Regions from separate parts of the Nitrobacter hamburgensis X14 genome, predicted to be linked through region 2. Evidence: predicted binding sites of a transcription regulator. Region 2 holds the regulator's gene; each other region holds the start of a gene.
What was found. Region 2 encodes LexA, which represses DNA repair genes until DNA is damaged. Its sites were predicted from a motif close to TGTTCNNNNTGTGTTCNG; they were not measured.
Positions count from the first base shown of each region.

Region 1: uvrA (excinuclease ABC subunit UvrA) is a predicted target of LexA. The motif match lies at 2,423-2,440, and genes of this name have one in related genera.
Region 3: NHAM_RS19320 (ImuA family protein) is a predicted target of LexA. The motif match lies at 2,218-2,235, and genes of this name have one in related genera.

Region 1 covers NC_007964.1:2,316,821-2,321,976, reverse strand. The annotation lists gene uvrA (excinuclease ABC subunit UvrA) at 1-2,335, opposite strand, end outside; gene NHAM_RS10590 (outer membrane protein) at 2,636-3,391, opposite strand; gene NHAM_RS10585 (single-stranded DNA-binding protein) at 3,789-4,280, shown strand; tRNA gene NHAM_RS10580 (tRNA-Arg) at 4,403-4,479, opposite strand; gene NHAM_RS10575 (alpha-2-macroglobulin family protein) at 4,769-5,156, shown strand, end outside.
Region 2 covers NC_007964.1:1,928,585-1,933,740, forward strand. The annotation lists partial or broken gene NHAM_RS08835 (ComEC/Rec2 family competence protein) at 1-891, shown strand, start outside; gene lexA (transcriptional repressor LexA) at 1,013-1,714, opposite strand; gene NHAM_RS08845 (molybdopterin molybdotransferase MoeA) at 1,878-3,092, opposite strand; gene NHAM_RS08850 (SPW repeat protein) at 3,719-4,111, shown strand; gene moaC (cyclic pyranopterin monophosphate synthase MoaC) at 4,100-4,615, opposite strand; gene trpC (indole-3-glycerol phosphate synthase TrpC) at 4,773-5,156, opposite strand, start outside.
Region 3 covers NC_007964.1:4,147,216-4,152,371, forward strand. The annotation lists gene NHAM_RS19315 (Y-family DNA polymerase) at 1-1,515, opposite strand, end outside; gene NHAM_RS19320 (ImuA family protein) at 1,436-2,188, opposite strand; gene NHAM_RS19325 (ATP-dependent helicase) at 2,365-4,434, shown strand; gene NHAM_RS19330 (IS110 family transposase) at 4,549-5,156, shown strand, end outside.

The sequences.
Region 1 (5,156 bases), 390 kb from region 2:
TGGCCTCCGGCAGGCCGGCGAACCACTCGCGGATCGGCGTGAAGGCGCCGGTATAGGTTGCGGGATTCGAGCGCGGCGTGCGGCCGATCGGCGACTGATCGATGTCGATGATCTTGTCGATGTGTTCGAGGCCCTCGATGCGGTCGTGCGGAGCGGCGCCTTCGCTGGCGTTGTTGAGCCTTCGCGCGATCGCCTTGTAGACCGTGTCGATCAGCAGTGTCGACTTGCCGCCGCCGGAGACGCCGGTGATGCAGGTGAACAGACCGAGCGGAATTTCCGCGGTGACGTTCTTGAGGTTGTTGCCGCGCGCGTTCACCACCTTGATGGTGCGGCGATGGTTCGGCGGCCGCCGCTCGGGCACCTCGACCGCCAGGTCGCCGGTAAGATATTTGCCGGTCAGCGACTTCGGGTTTCGCATGATATCTGCGGGCGTGCCCTGCGCCACGATATGGCCGCCGTGAACACCGGCGCCCGGGCCGATGTCGAGCACATGGTCGGCGAGGCGGATGGCGTCTTCGTCATGTTCGACAACGATCACGGTGTTGCCGAGGTTGCGCAGCCGCTTCAAGGTTTCGAGCAGGCGGGCGTTGTCGCGCTGGTGCAAACCAATAGAAGGTTCATCCAGCACATAGAGCACCCCGGTCAGGCCCGAACCGATTTGCGAGGCCAGCCGAATGCGCTGGCTCTCGCCGCCGGACAGCGTACCGGAAGCGCGCGACAGCGTAAGATAGTTGAGGCCAACGTCGAGCAGGAACGACAGCCGATCGCGGATCTCCTTGAGCACCCGACCGGCGATTTCGTTCTGCTGCGCCGACAGCATTTTCGGAACGGTCTCGAACCATTCGCCGGCGTGGCGCACGGACAGTTCGCTGATCTCGCCGATGTGCTTGCCGCCGATCCTGACGCACAACGCCTCGGGCTTGAGCCGATACCCCTTGCAGGCCTCGCACGGCACGTCGGAAAAATATTTCCCGAGCTCCTCGCGCGCCCATTCGCTTTCGGTCTCGCGGAAACGGCGATCGATGTTGGTGACGACGCCCTCGAACGGCTTCCTGGTGTCGTAGGAGCGTACGCCGTCCTCGTAGGAGAACTTGATCTCGTCGTCGCCGGAGCCATGCAGCAGCGCGGCCTGCGTCTTCTTCGGCAGATCCTTCCACTTGGTGTCCAGCGTGAACTTGTAGAATTTGCCGAGCGCGGTCAGGGTCTGCAGATAGTAGGGCGACGACGATTTTGCCCACGGCGCGATCGCGCCCTTGCGCAGCGTCTGTTCCTTGTCGGGAATGATGAGGTCTTCATCGACATGCTGCTCGATTCCAAGGCCGCCGCACTTCGGGCAGGCGCCGTAGGGATTGTTGAACGAAAAGAGCCGGGGCTCGATTTCGGGAAGGGTGAAGCCGGACACGGGGCAGGCGAACTTTTCCGAGAACAGGATGCGTTCGGGCCCGCTCTTGTCGTGGATTTTTGCCACTTTTTTCTTCTCGTCGTGGCCGGGCTTGACCCCGCCATCCATCTCTTTCGAAGATGATGGATCACCGGGCCTCGCCCCTTCGGTGCGGCCCGGTGATGACGCAGGCGCGTCGGCGTACTCGATCACCGCCAGCCCCTCGGCGAGTTTCAAGGCGGTCTCGAAGCTTTCCGCCAGCCGCTGGCCGATGTCCGGCCGCACCACGATGCGATCGACCACAACGTCCATGTCGTGCGGAAACTTTTTGTCGAGCGCCGGGGCGTCCGCGAGTTCGTGAAACGCGCCGTCGATCTTGACGCGCTGAAAACCCTTCTTGAGATACTCCGCCAGTTCTTTTCGATACTCGCCCTTGCGGCCGCGCACGACCGGCGCCAGCAGATAGAGCCGCGTGCCTTCGGGCAGCGCCAGTACGCGGTCGACCATCTGCGACACCGTCTGGCTTTCGATGGGCAGACCGGTTGCGGGCGAATAGGGCACGCCAACGCGCGCCCACAGCAGCCGCATGTAGTCGTAGATCTCGGTGACGGTGCCCACCGTCGAGCGTGGATTCTTCGAGGTGGTCTTCTGTTCGATGGAGATCGCCGGCGACAGCCCGTCGATCTGATCGACGTCGGGCTTCTGCATCATCTCCAGGAACTGGCGCGCATAGGCCGACAGCGACTCGACATAACGGCGCTGGCCCTCGGCATAGATGGTGTCGAACGCCAGCGACGACTTGCCGGAGCCGGACAGACCGGTGAACACCACCAGTTTGTCGCGCGGGATTTCAAGATCGACGTTCTTCAGGTTGTGTTCGCGAGCGCCGCGAATTGTGATGGCGCGTGTAGCGGAACCGGGTTGTTGCCGCTTCGCCTTGATGACTTCATCCATGACAGGCTTTTCCGGGCGCGAAAGCCCGCCGCGTTCGGGCGCGCCGTACCGGGGGAGATCCAGGCTGGCGCCATGTGTGGCTATCTGTGGAACGTAGATAGAACGGCGGACGATTTCCAGAGGGCGTCAGCGATCATCACCGATTTCGTCGCGAGGGGAGTCCGGCCGTATCAGCATGGCTGCCAATTTTGGCAGCGGTCTCCTGCGAACGCGCACCGATACTGGCGGTGCTCAAACAAAAAGGCCGGCTCAAAAAGCCGGCCTTCCGTAGTTTCCGAGAGAGGTTCGGATCAGAGGTGATCAGTACCGCGCAATGGCCGGGCCGCCCCAGCGGTAGTTGATGCGCGCGGTGACGAGGTCCACGTCCTGACGAATGTTGTCGGTTCCGAACGTCGTACCAGGGGCACCAATGACGCCGTTGTTGATGAAGGTGTGGCTGCTGTTGCCCATGAAGATGTGATCGTATTCGAAGCCGAGCGACCAGTTCGGTGCGAAGCCGTATTCGAGGCCGACGCCGACCACGCCGCCCCAGCGCGTGTCATTGACGCTGTCGGCCGCCTGAAGGCCGGATACGTTATCGACGCTCCGATAGCGGTTGGATGTCACCGCGGCGCCGCCCTTCACGTAAAGCAGGGTCGCATCCCAGGAGTAGCCGATCTGGCCGGTAAACAGGCCAAACGCATCAAGGCGGCTGTGGTTGGTGAAGCGAGAGAAGTCGATACTAACATTGCGGCCATTCAGATCAGCCCAGTTGCCCTGGGCTTCAAGGCCGAACACCAGATTATTCGACTGCCAACGATAGCCGATCTGGCCGCCGATCGTGCCGCCGGTTGCGTCATGGCAACCACCTGCGACCGGGGCGGTTAAGTCCCAGCAACTCCTGCTCGATCCCCAGCCGCCGTTCGCGCCGACATAGAAGCCGCTCCAGTCGTAGATCGCGGCGATCATCGGAGGAGCTTTGGTATAAGGACGCGGGGCCAGATCGGCCGCGGTGGCCGGCGCGGCGCCGAGGCCAATGGCGAGAGCACCGACGACCCCGATCAGTAACTTGTTCATTGCGATTCCCCGGATTTCCGCTTTGTTTTCAACAAACTCAGGCGCGAGCGCTGCATAGGCAGTCTGAAATTCGTGAGGCACTATACCGCCCGCCGTTGCAAAATGCCGTCTCTCAAGTGCAACACTCCGGACCAAATTGATCCGTCCCGAAGCCCATTTATCTGAAACCAGCGTGGAATCTTTACTAAGCCCGATCCGCACTTTGTTCGCACTGCTGGCCTTGAGAACAAATATGGAACATTGTATATTCGACCGGTGGATAACCCGTCAATTGACCGTCTCGACGATATGACGGGAGTATAGGCTCGCGAACGAAGCCGCGAAGAGGCGATGCCGGGGGTGAACCGGCGGCGCCTGTGCGTGTTGGCAAATCGGGACCGGAGATTGGAGAACGGCGATGGCGGGTAGCGTGAACAAGGTCATTCTGATCGGCAATCTCGGCGCCGATCCCGAAATCAAGCGGACCCAGGACGGCCGGCCGATCGCTAATCTGCGGATCGCCACCTCTGAAACCTGGCGCGACAAGACCAGCGGCGAGCGCAAGGAGAAAACCGAGTGGCACCGCGTCGTGATTTTCAACGAAGGTTTGTGCAAGGTCGCCGAGCAGTATCTGAAGAAAGGTGCGAAGGTCTACATCGAGGGTCAGTTGCAGACCCGCAAATGGACCGACCAGAGCGGCGTCGAAAAATACTCCACCGAAGTCGTGCTGCAGAATTTCAATTCGACGCTGACGATGCTCGATGGCCGTAACAGCGGCGGCGGCGGCAATTTCGGATCGGATGACTCCGGCGGCGATTTCGGGGCCGGAAGCCCGTCCGGCGGTGCGCCGCGCCGTACCGTTGCGGCCGGTGCCCGCCGCAGCGATATGGACGACGACATTCCGTTCTAGAGGAGTGAATTCGACATTCGCGACCCGGGCCGCGCACCCCGGCCGCGAATGTCAAAACCCCACTGGTAACCTGCACTTGCTGGCGGTCTTTATAAAAATGGTGGCGACCCCGATAAAAATGGTGGCGATCCCGGCAGGATTCGAACCTGCAACCCGCGGAGTAGAAATCCGCTACTCTATCCAGTTGAGCTACGGGACCGTTAACGTCATCATATCACCGCAATATGAAAAATCCGCCCTCGCGCCAAGCCCGATCCGAACCATTCTGATGGATCGGGCGACGAACCGGTACGGGGCGGCCCGCTGTTTTGTCCGCAGCCTTGGGTTTGCCAAGCGAGCTTCTGAACCTAAACCGCTCTCAAATCATAAGTTTGCTGGTGTCCTTTCGAATACGAAGTTCGCTAAGGCTAAGGAAGGCGCAGCGCAGTGAGGCGAACTTCTTTGGATTCGGGACACCAGGCGGCATTTGTTCGCGCAGGGAGCTTTTCATGACCGGGATGGTTCGTACCGTAGTCCTCTGCGTGGCGCTGGCGATTGGGTTTGTTTCGGCGCAGGCGGCGGATAAGGTTTTCAAGCGCGACGATCTCGCCGACGCGGCGATCAAGCTCGAAGCCCAGATCAAGAGCGAAGCCGGCACCATCGCCAAATCGGCCCCGACGCTGCGGACCGATGCCGACGCCGCCTTCAAGCGATCCGATTTTCGCAGCGGCCTTCATATCCTCGGCCAGATCGCGACCGTCGCTCCCGACGACAGCGGCAACTGGCTGCGGCTGGCGCGGACGATTTTCCAGATCAAGCCGACCACGAGCCAGGAACAGACCTTTCTGCGGGAGCGGGCCTCCACCGCCGCCTATATCGCCTATCAGCGGGCGCGTG
Region 2 (5,156 bases):
CCATTTTCATCGCGTGACACCGTACGGCGTGGTCGCAAACCTGCTGGCAATGCCGGTGGTCTCGGCGCTGGTGATGCCGGCCGGGCTTCTGGGACTGGCTGCGATGCCGTTCGGCTTTGACGGCGTGTTCTGGCGGCTGATGGATATCGGCATCGAATGGATGATCGTGGTCACGCAATGGGTGGCGGCGCTGCCCGGCGCCATCGGCCGCATGGCGGCGTTCGGAACCGGGCCGCTGATCGCCGCGACCGCGGGCATCATCTTGCTCGGACTGCTCAGAACGCCGCTGCGCTGGAGCGGAGCGGCCATCATCGGGCTGGCGATCGCATGGTCGCTTGCGGTGGAGCAGCCGGATATTCTGATCTCCGCCGACGGTCATAACGTCGGCGTGCGGGGCGGGGACGGGCGGCTGCGTCTCCCTCCGCACGGGCAAGGATAACTTTACGGTCAGGGAATGGCTGGCCGCTGATGCGGACGGGCGTCAGCCTGCCGACTCCACCTTTGCGGAGGGCGTCTCATGCGACGACGGTGGCTGCGTGGTTAAGGTGAGTGGGGGGTGGAATTGTCGCGCTGGCGCGCCGCGCGGACGCCATGGAGGACGACTGCGTGCGGGCGGAGGTGATGGTGACGCCGTGGCAGGCTCCCGAGGGATGTCTTGCGCAGGTGATCGATCAGGACAGGCTGCGGCGGGAAGGCGCCCTGGAGCTGCGGCGAGTCTCAGACGGCGCAAAACACCATTTTGTCGTCGATGCCGTCAGGCCCGATCATGTCGACCGGCCCTGGTCGCCCGCTGTCGGCGGTGACAAGCCGACGCGCATCGGCTCCCGATCGGCGCCGGCGCGCCCGGTCGATGCCACGCCCGCGGCTGACGATCTCCAGCCGGACGATTGAACGCTCTGCCGCCGATTAGAGCCTTCGCTTCTGATGGAATCAGAAGCGGGCTCTATGATTTTGATTTGACGCGTTTTCTTCCCGCGAACCGGTACCCACTTCGCTCGAAAACTTGCAAGAATCAGTACTTGCGATAGATGCCGATCAGTTTGCCCTGGATCTGGACGCGGTTGGGCGGAAGGATGCGAACCTCGTAAGCTGTGTTCGCGGGCTCGAGCGCGATCGAGGCGCCGCGGCGGCGGAAGCGCTTCAGCGTTGCCTCCTCGTCGTCGATCAAGGCAACCACGATGTCGCCGGTTTCCGCAGTCTCGTTGCGTTGAATCAGCGCCATGTCGCCGTCGAGGATTCCGGCCTCGACCATCGAGTCGCCGCGCACCTCGAGCGCGTAGTGCTCGCCGGAGCCGAGCATGTCGGGCGGCACGCTGATGGTGTGGCTCCGGGTCTGCAGCGCCTCGATCGGTGTGCCGGCCGCGATACGACCCATCACCGGAACGGCGACCGGACGTTCTGCATCGTCGACGACACCGCCGCCGCTCGGGCGGACCTTGCCGAGATTGCCCTCGATGACGCTCGGCGTGAAACCGCGACGGCCGCCGCCGTTACCGGCGACCTCCGGCAGCTTGATGACCTCGATGGCGCGGGCGCGATTGGGCAGGCGGCGGATGAAGCCGCGCTCCTCCAGCGCGGTGATCAGGCGATGGATACCGGACTTCGAGCGCAGATCGAGCGCATCCTTCATTTCATCGAACGAGGGCGGCACGCCGGATTCCTTCAGCCGTTCGTTGATAAAACGCAGGAGTTCGTACTGTTTGCGCGTGAGCATCCCGACCAGTCCCCGATTGATGGTGCCTGCCGTCCGATTCCGGGGCGTCAGGCTTGGAGCCTTATGCCTAGCGGCATGAGTATCCGAAACAAATCATGAACGGACACTATATGTTCGATATGTGTTCCGCAACTGTTTAATTTAACGTCAACAAAGCGAGGTTTTACGACAGCGAGAGCTTAATCACGGCACAGGGCTCGCCTTTACTTGAGGCAGGCGCAAGCGGTGCGCGGACCACGAGTGCTTCCGCTGCCGCGAGATTTCCCATCAGCGAACTGTCCTGATGCCCGACCGGTGTCGCGATCGGCAGCCCGTCGGGCGAGTGCGCGAGCCGGGCGCGCAGATAATCCTGCCGGGCTTGATTGGCGGCGACATCGCTGCCGAGCACCGCTCGTTCAATGCGATGGTGGATATCCTGACGACCCGACAACGCGCGAATCAGCGGCACCATGAACAGGAACGCGCAGATGTAGGAGGAGACGGGGTTGCCGGGCAGGCCGATCACGCGCATCGCGCCGAGCCGTCCGTGCATCATCGGCTTGCCGGGCCGGAGCGCGATCCGCCAGAACGCGATCTCCACGCCTTCGGCCTCCAGCGCGCGCTTGACGAGGTCATGGTCTCCGACCGACGCGCCGCCTGTGGTGACGAGAATGTCGGCGCCGCTCTCGCGGGCGCGGCGGATCGCGGCCCTCGTCGCCTCCATGGTGTCGGCGGCGACGCCGAGGTCGATCGCCTCGGCGCCTTCGCCCCGGGCGAGCGCACGAAGCGCGTAGCCGTTGGATAGGACGATTTGGCCTGGACCGGGCGTCGTGCCCGGCAAAACCAGTTCATCGCCGGTGGCGAGCACGGCTATTTTTGGGCGTCGGTGCACCGGCAGGTCCGGATAGTTCATGCCGGCAGCAAGGGAGAGATGGCGGTCGGTGAGATGGCTGCGGGCGCGCAGCAACACGTCGCCTTCGTGAAAATCGACGCCGGCAGGGCGGATGTTCTTTCCGGCCGCGGTGGCTTCCCTGACGACGACGTCGTCGCCGTCGCGTTCGGTGTCCTCCTGGATCACGACGGTATCGGCGCTGTCCGGCACCACGCCTCCGGTGAAAATCCGCAGAGCTTCGCCGGCCCCCAGCGCCCGCTCGAGCGGCCGTCCCGCGGCGATCTCGCCGATCACATGCAGCCGCGCTGGAATCGTCGCGATGTCCGCCGCGCGCACCGCGTAGCCGTCCATCGCCGACATCGCCACCGGCGGCTGGGTCCGGCGCGAGGGGAGGTCGCGCGCCAGCACCCGGCGATGCGCGGCCTCGAGATCGACCGCTTCTTCCGGAAGCGGTTCGACTCCGGCGAGAACAGCCGCAAGGGCGTCGGCGACTGCCATCAGGGCCATGACCATATTCTCCCAGGTTTCCAGTGGGCCGATTCTAACATTCGTATCCTGTGTGAGCAGGTACCTTTGCGAAGGTTAGAATCAAAGGACCACTAGCAAATATAGATAACTAGAGCGTTTTCGAGCGAAGTGGATACCGGTTCGCGTGAAGAAAACGCGTCAAATCAAAATCATAGAGCCCGCTTCTGATTCCATCAGAAGCGAAAAGGCTCTAGTGGAGTTTTAGACGATGCGCTTCGCGGGCGTAAGTTCATCTACAGAACTTGCGGTCCGCAGACAACGGTGCCGTGAATCGAAACGCCCGAGTGGCGCGTTCGCTCGAGGCCCCGCACGGCTCCAAGGCGGTTTCGGAGGCTCGCTTCCTGCACGGAGTTCATCCGTCGAACGAACTCACGATCCCAAATGACACTTGGATCATGAGGTTGTCCGCGTTTGTTGGTCCAGAATCAAATCGCGACGCGAGGTGTGCGATTCCCGGAATCGGTCAGCGGAACCGTCCGGCGTCGGACCGGTTGTCCCATAAACCGACGGTTTTGTCCGGGGTGGCGCGATTGCCGCCAGTCAGGCGAAGAACCGCCGGGGGAGGAATGCACCGGCAAGCGGTGCACAGGTCGAAGGAGGCACCCATGATGCGGAAGTGGCGGCGCGAATCGATCCTCGATGTCTATAATCTCTTATTAGCGCTGGTCCTGTTTGTAACCCCGTGGTTTCTGGCGCGGGACACCACGACTGTGGACCTCAATCTCTGGGCGAGCAGTGCGGCGATAGGCGCGGTCTCGGTGGCCGCGTTGCTGGCGTTCGCCTGGTGGAAAGAATGGGTCAACCTGCTGCTCGGACTCTGGTTGATAGCCTCGCCATGGCTTTTGGGCTTCGCCCACACCAGCGCTATGCACTTCAGTATCGGTATCGGAGTCGTGGTGGCGTTCTTGTCGGTGCTTGAAATATGGCTCGTCTACGACAAGGAAGACGAACTCCGCAATCCGACGCCGCCCGAGGAGAACCGACCGCTATTGTACTGATGGAGTATCCGTCACGAGGTAGTGGCCGGATTTGCCGCCCTTCTTCTCGACGAGATGAATGCCTTCGATGCGGACGCCGCGTTCGACGGCCTTGATCATGTCGTAGATCGTCAGGCAGGCGACCGAGACCGCGGTGAGGGCTTCCATTTCCACTCCGGTCGGGCCGGAGACCTTGACGCTGGCGCGGACGCGGCAGCCGGGAATCTTTTTATCGGTTTCGATGTCGAGCGTGACCTTCGACAGCGCAAGCGGATGACAGAGCGGGATCAGGTCTGATGTTCGCTTGGCCGCCATGATGCCGGCGATGCGCGCGGTGCCGAGCACGTCGCCCTTCTTGGCGTTGCCGCTCTCGATCAGGGCCAGCGTGGCCTTGGTCATGACGACCTGGCCTTCGGCGACGGCGACGCGCTCGGTCGCCGGCTTTGCCGAGACGTCGACCATCCGCGCCTCGCCTTTGACATCGATATGGGTGAGGGCGGGTTCGTCTTTCACTTTTCCGGACATGCTTGCGGAACTCCAAAAACGGTGTCGTCGCTGCGGACGCAGGGACCCATACGCCGAGAACGCGCGAATGAATACACGTAGTGCGGGCAGGAACAGCACGTCGCTTTGCGAACCTGCTTCGCTTGAAAACGATTTGACGCCCGCTCCTTCACGATCGTCAGGGGTTATGGGTCCCTGCGTTCGCAGGGACGACTTGTGGAGATGATTGTCCGCCCCGCGCCAGCAGCGCGCGGGTTGCGGCGGTAACGTCGGCCTGCCGCATCAGGCTTTCGCCGACGAGGAAGGTAGAGATGCCAACCTGTTCGAGCCGCGCGAGGTCTGCGGCAGCGAAGATACCGCTTTCGCCCACCATCACGCGATCCTTCGGAATATGCGGCGCCAGCGCTTCGCTGGTTTCGAGCGTCGTCTCAAAGGTGCGGAGGTTGCGGTTGTTGACGCCGATCATAGGCGAGCGAAGTTTTAGCGCGCGATCGAGTTCGGCGCGGTTATGGATTTCGAGCAGCGCGTCCATGCCGAGATCGAGCGCAGCCGCCTCGATGTC
Region 3 (5,156 bases), 2.2 Mb from region 2:
GAAAATCCCGTGCAGAAACCACTTGTGGGACCCGGTCGCCGCGTCCTCGCCGTCGCCAGCGCGAAAAATCCAGAAACGTTCACCGGCATCGTCCTCGACCTGGAAGTAGTCCCGGACCGCGATCAGCTCGGTGTCGCGCTTCCACCACTCGCCGAATACTCGCTCGGGACCGTCGGCTTTCCTGACGCGCCGCCGCGAGCCCCGCCAGGTGAAATTGACCGGCGGATGGTCAGGAAGCAGCGCGACAGTCTCGATGAGCTCGGGCGGGGCTAATAACCGGGCAGGACGGGGCCAATGCGCGGGCCAACCCTCTTTGGAAGCCGGGGCGGCTGCGGCGACTCGCCGGAATGATCGTTCCGGAACATCACTCGCCACAGGTTCGAACCGATAAAGCCGGGTCTCACCGACCCGGTTTGAGAGGATGTCGATCAGCCCGGATATATCCGCTTCCGGCTCGTCGACCAGCGACGAGATCGTCTGCTTGGTATTGAACGGATCGGCTGCGGTTGCCGCGAGCCGCATGATCTCGATGCCGAAGCCGGGGTCGACCTTCTCGATCTTGTCACAGAGCAATCGCGTCAGCCGCTTCGCATCACGCACCGGCTGGGCAGTCCCGATCCTGATCGCCTGCACCCGGTTGTCGACCAGCCCAAATAGAAGGTCGAGGCGCCGGGCTCCGAGACCCCGCAACTCCATTTCCTGGCAGAGTTTTATGGTCAGTTTGGCGACATAGCGCGCGATGGTCTCTGGTGCGCCGATCGGTTCGGCGAAAAGCTGCTGCGTCTCGATGATGTCTGGAGGCCGCACGGGTTCGATGGGATCGCCGGTCCGGCCCGTGGCTTGGTCCATCCTGCGGCCGAGCTCGGGACCGAACCTTAACGTGAGTGGTGCACGCGGCGTCGCCAGCAGATCGGATACCCGTTCGAAACCAAGCCGGCCAAGATCGTCGACGATGTCGGCAGTCAGCCGGAGCGCCGCGATCGGCAGCGGCTTGATCCTCTCGGCGCTTTCACATTCGGGAATAACCAAACTCGACTGGGCCGCAAACCGAGCCAGTGCGTGTGCAGCACCTCGTGTGTCCGCCATCGCCGCGCGCGCTGTTATGCCGACACCTTCCAGGCGCGAAATCATGTCGGCCAGTATGGCGTCCTCGCCACCGTGGAGGTGGCTGGCACCTGTCGCATCGATGACGAGGCCGTCCGGACCGTCGATGGCGACGACCGGTGAGTAGCGCAGCGCCCAGACAGCGAGACGTTCGAGCGCCTCGCCATCTGCAGCGGGATCCGCGTGATGGATGACCAGCTCCTTCACCAGGGCCTGCGCCTTTGTCGCGGGCATTCCGACGCGCAGGCCGATCCGTATCGCGACGGCATTCGCCGCAACAACCTCGCGCCGTCGTCCGGCCTGGCCTACCAGCACAAGCGGCATCGCTGGATCAGGCGCTGCGGCGCCCATGTTGCGTCGTAGCCGATCGGTCGGCCACGTCGGCAGGTAAAGCGAGACGACCCTGGACATCACACGCATCCATTACAAAGTCCGCGCTTTCGCCGGCGCGGCATCGGATCAACTCAAGCAGCCATCGGGCGCGGCCAACGCCCGGCACCGGCAATGGACTCGATGGCAGCGTCGACACCCGCCATCTCGTCGCCGACGCCGTCGGCTGTCCGAAATCCGCCGCTTCGGTCTGCCGTCGCCACCGTCTCACCGCGATCGCGATCGAACCCGATGCTTCGGCTGCGAGCGACAACCGCCGCGACGACGTCATCGAAAGCCGCGCGACCTCCGCGACCACGGCACCCAGCCCGCCATGACGGACGCCTTCCTCAAAACACGCGAGCACGGTTTTCTCGTCACAGGCGTCGACGTAGATGACACGGTCCGCATGAAGACCCACCTGAGCCAGGGCCGGCGCGAACAGATCCTGCCGGGTGATGCACCACAGGATCTTGCCCTTGGTGCGCGCGGCGATTCGGGCGGCGAACAAGGCGGCCGCGGCGCCGTTGATGGCGGCATTGCCACCTCCCGCCACTTCGTGCAGCGCCCCGAGCGCAAGGCCGCCACCCGGTAGCCGGCTGTCGATTGCCTCCACGCCGAACGGAAGCACTGTCCTGGCGCGCAACGGCACACCCTCAAGACGTTGAATCTGCTCGCGAAGCCGCAGAACGGCGGGTTGGACCAAAGCACTCATGCCCTCTTCAAACGTTCTCGAGACGGTATTGTTCTTGATTTGTTCGTATTGCTCGATAAGAGTCAACCGGCCGTTCCGGTTCCGAAGCGACGAGTTCGCGCAAAAAAAAGCGGAAGTCGTTGTGACGACGAAAAGAATCGCGGAGTCTGTTTTTTCATTAAAGGACGATCGAACTCGTGCAGCCGGCGGCCCCCTATCTCGACAGTCTCAATCCGGAACAGCGCAGGGCCGTGGAGCATGGCACCGCGGGACCGGGTCCCTTCGCGCCCTTGCTGGTGATAGCCGGTGCTGGATCCGGCAAGACCAACACGCTGGCGCATCGGGTCGCGCACCTGATCGTCAATGGCGCCGACCCGCGGCGCATCTTGCTGATGACGTTCTCGCGCCGCGCCGCCTCCGAAATGACCAGGCGAGTCGAACGGATCGCCCGCAAAGTGATGGGCGACAATGCCGGCGTTTTGACCGACGCGTTGACCTGGTCTGGCACCTTCCACGGTATCGGGGCCCGGCTGCTGCGTGATTATTCAGACCAGATCGGACTCGATCCCCAGTTCACGATTCACGACCGCGAGGATTCCGCCGACCTGATGAATCTCATCAGGCATGAGAAAGGATTCTCGAAAACGGAGAGCCGGTTTCCGACCAAGGGCACGTGTCTCTCGATCTATTCGCGTTGCGTCAATGCCGAGACTGCGATCGAGCAGGTGCTTGGTGCATCCTATCCGTGGTGCTCCGGATGGGCGACTGAACTGAAGGAATTGTTCGCGGCCTACGTCGAGGCCAAGCAAAAGCAGAACGTGCTCGATTACGACGACCTGCTGCTATACTGGGCGCAAACCATGAGCGATCCGGCGCTGGCTGATGATATTGGTGGCCGCTTCGACCATGTTCTCGTTGATGAGTACCAGGACACCAACCGACTGCAGTCGTCGATCCTGCTGGCGCTAAAGCCTGGCGGCCATGGCCTCACGGTGGTCGGTGACGACGCACAATCGATCTATTCGTTCCGCGCGGCCACGGTGCGCAACATCCTGGATTTCCCGACGCAATTCTCGCCGCCTGCCAGCGTCATCACACTCGATCGCAATTACCGTTCGACGCAGACCATCCTCGCCGCTGCAAACGGCGTGATCGATCTGGCGAAGGAGCGCTTTACCAAAAACCTCTGGACCGAACGGGCATCGGGCTCGAGACCTCAACTTGTCACGGTACGTGACGAAGCCGACCAGGCGCGCTTCATCGTCGAGCGCATTTTGGAAAACCGCGAGTCCGGCACTCTGCTTAAGGAGCAAGCGGTGCTGTTTCGGACCTCGAGCCACAGCGGTCCGCTCGAAGTCGAGCTGACCCGGCGAAACATCCCTTTCGTCAAGTTTGGGGGACTGAAGTTCCTCGACGCTGCTCACATCAAGGACATGCTGGCGTTGCTGCGGTTCATCGAGAATCCGCGGGATCGCGTCGCCGGATTCCGCCTGCTGCATCTGCTACCCGGTGTCGGACCGGCATCGGCGCAACGCGTGCTCGACCACATGGCGGAAGCGGCGGATCCGATCGCCGCGCTCTCTAGTATCCTCGCTCCGCCCCGCGCCGGCGACGACTGGAAGGCTTTTATACAGGCCGTTGGCGAACTGCGCTATTCGGAATGGCCCTCCGACCTTGAGCGTGCGCGGCTCTGGTACGAACCGCATCTTGACCGCATCCACGAAGATGCGGAGACCCGGCGTGCCGATTTGATCCAGCTCGAGCAAATTGCCAGCGGCTACTCGTCCCGTGAAAAATTTCTCACCGAACTAACGCTTGATCCTCCGGATGCCACCAGCGACCAGGCCGGCGTGCCGCTCCTTGATGAGGACTACCTGATCCTGTCAACGATTCACTCAGCAAAGGGACAGGAATGGAAATCGGTATTCGTGCTTAATGTCGTCGACGGTTGCATACCGTCGGACCTCGGTGCCGGAACTTCGGCAGAGATCGAGGAAGAGCGCCGGCTTCTTTATGTCTCCATGACGCGCGCGAAGGACGACCTGCATCTTGTCGTGCCGCAACGCTTCTTCACGCACGGGCAGCATGCGCAGGGCGACCGGCATGTTTATGCCTCGAGGACGCGGTTTATACCGGACCGCCTGCTCGGATTGTTCGAGAAGACCACGTGGCCGCTTGCGATTGCCGGAACCGCAGCCGCAGCGCGGGCCACAGGCCAGGGTGCGCGCATCGACGTCGGCGCCCGCATGCGCGGGATGTGGCGGTAGGAGTTTTTCGGGTGTGCTGGTGTGGACGGCCTCTCATCCCCACGGTTTTATGGCGCTCTCGGCGTCAGAGATAGATGAGAGGAAAGTCTAGTGAATATTCCCATTCGTATCGGCATGGATACTTCGAAGTCGGTGTTCCAGCTTCACGGTGTTGATGAGAATGAGGTAGTGGTCGTCCGGCGCCAGTTTCGGCGAGCCGAGATGATCCGCTACTTCGAGCGGCTTCCGCCAGTTCTCGTCGCCATAGAGTCTTGCGGCAGCTCGCACCATTGGGGCCGCCTGCTGCAGTCGTTTGGACACGAGGTAAAGCTAATCCCGCCTCAATATGTGAAAGCCTACGTGAAGCGTGGCAAGAACGACGCGGCCGACGCCGAGGCGCTGTGCGAGGCGGTCACCCGACCTAGCATGCGGTTCGTACCGGTAAAATCGAAGGAACGGCAAGCGGCCTGCATGTTGATGACCGTGCGGGAACGCCTGGTCAGCGTGAAGTCGCAGCTCTCCAATGCTTTCAGGAGCTATGCCGCTGAGTTTGGTATCGTCGGCCCCGCCGGCCGGCAGAACGTCGCGGCACTCATCAAACGTGTGCTCGAAGACGATAGCCTTCCGGAAATGGCGCGGGATCTCTTCCGCCTTCAGGCGGACGAGTATGCCGCGGTCCAAGCTCGCCTAGCGAAGATCGAAGCCAAGCTAATGAAGTGGCATCGCGAGGATGACATCAGCAG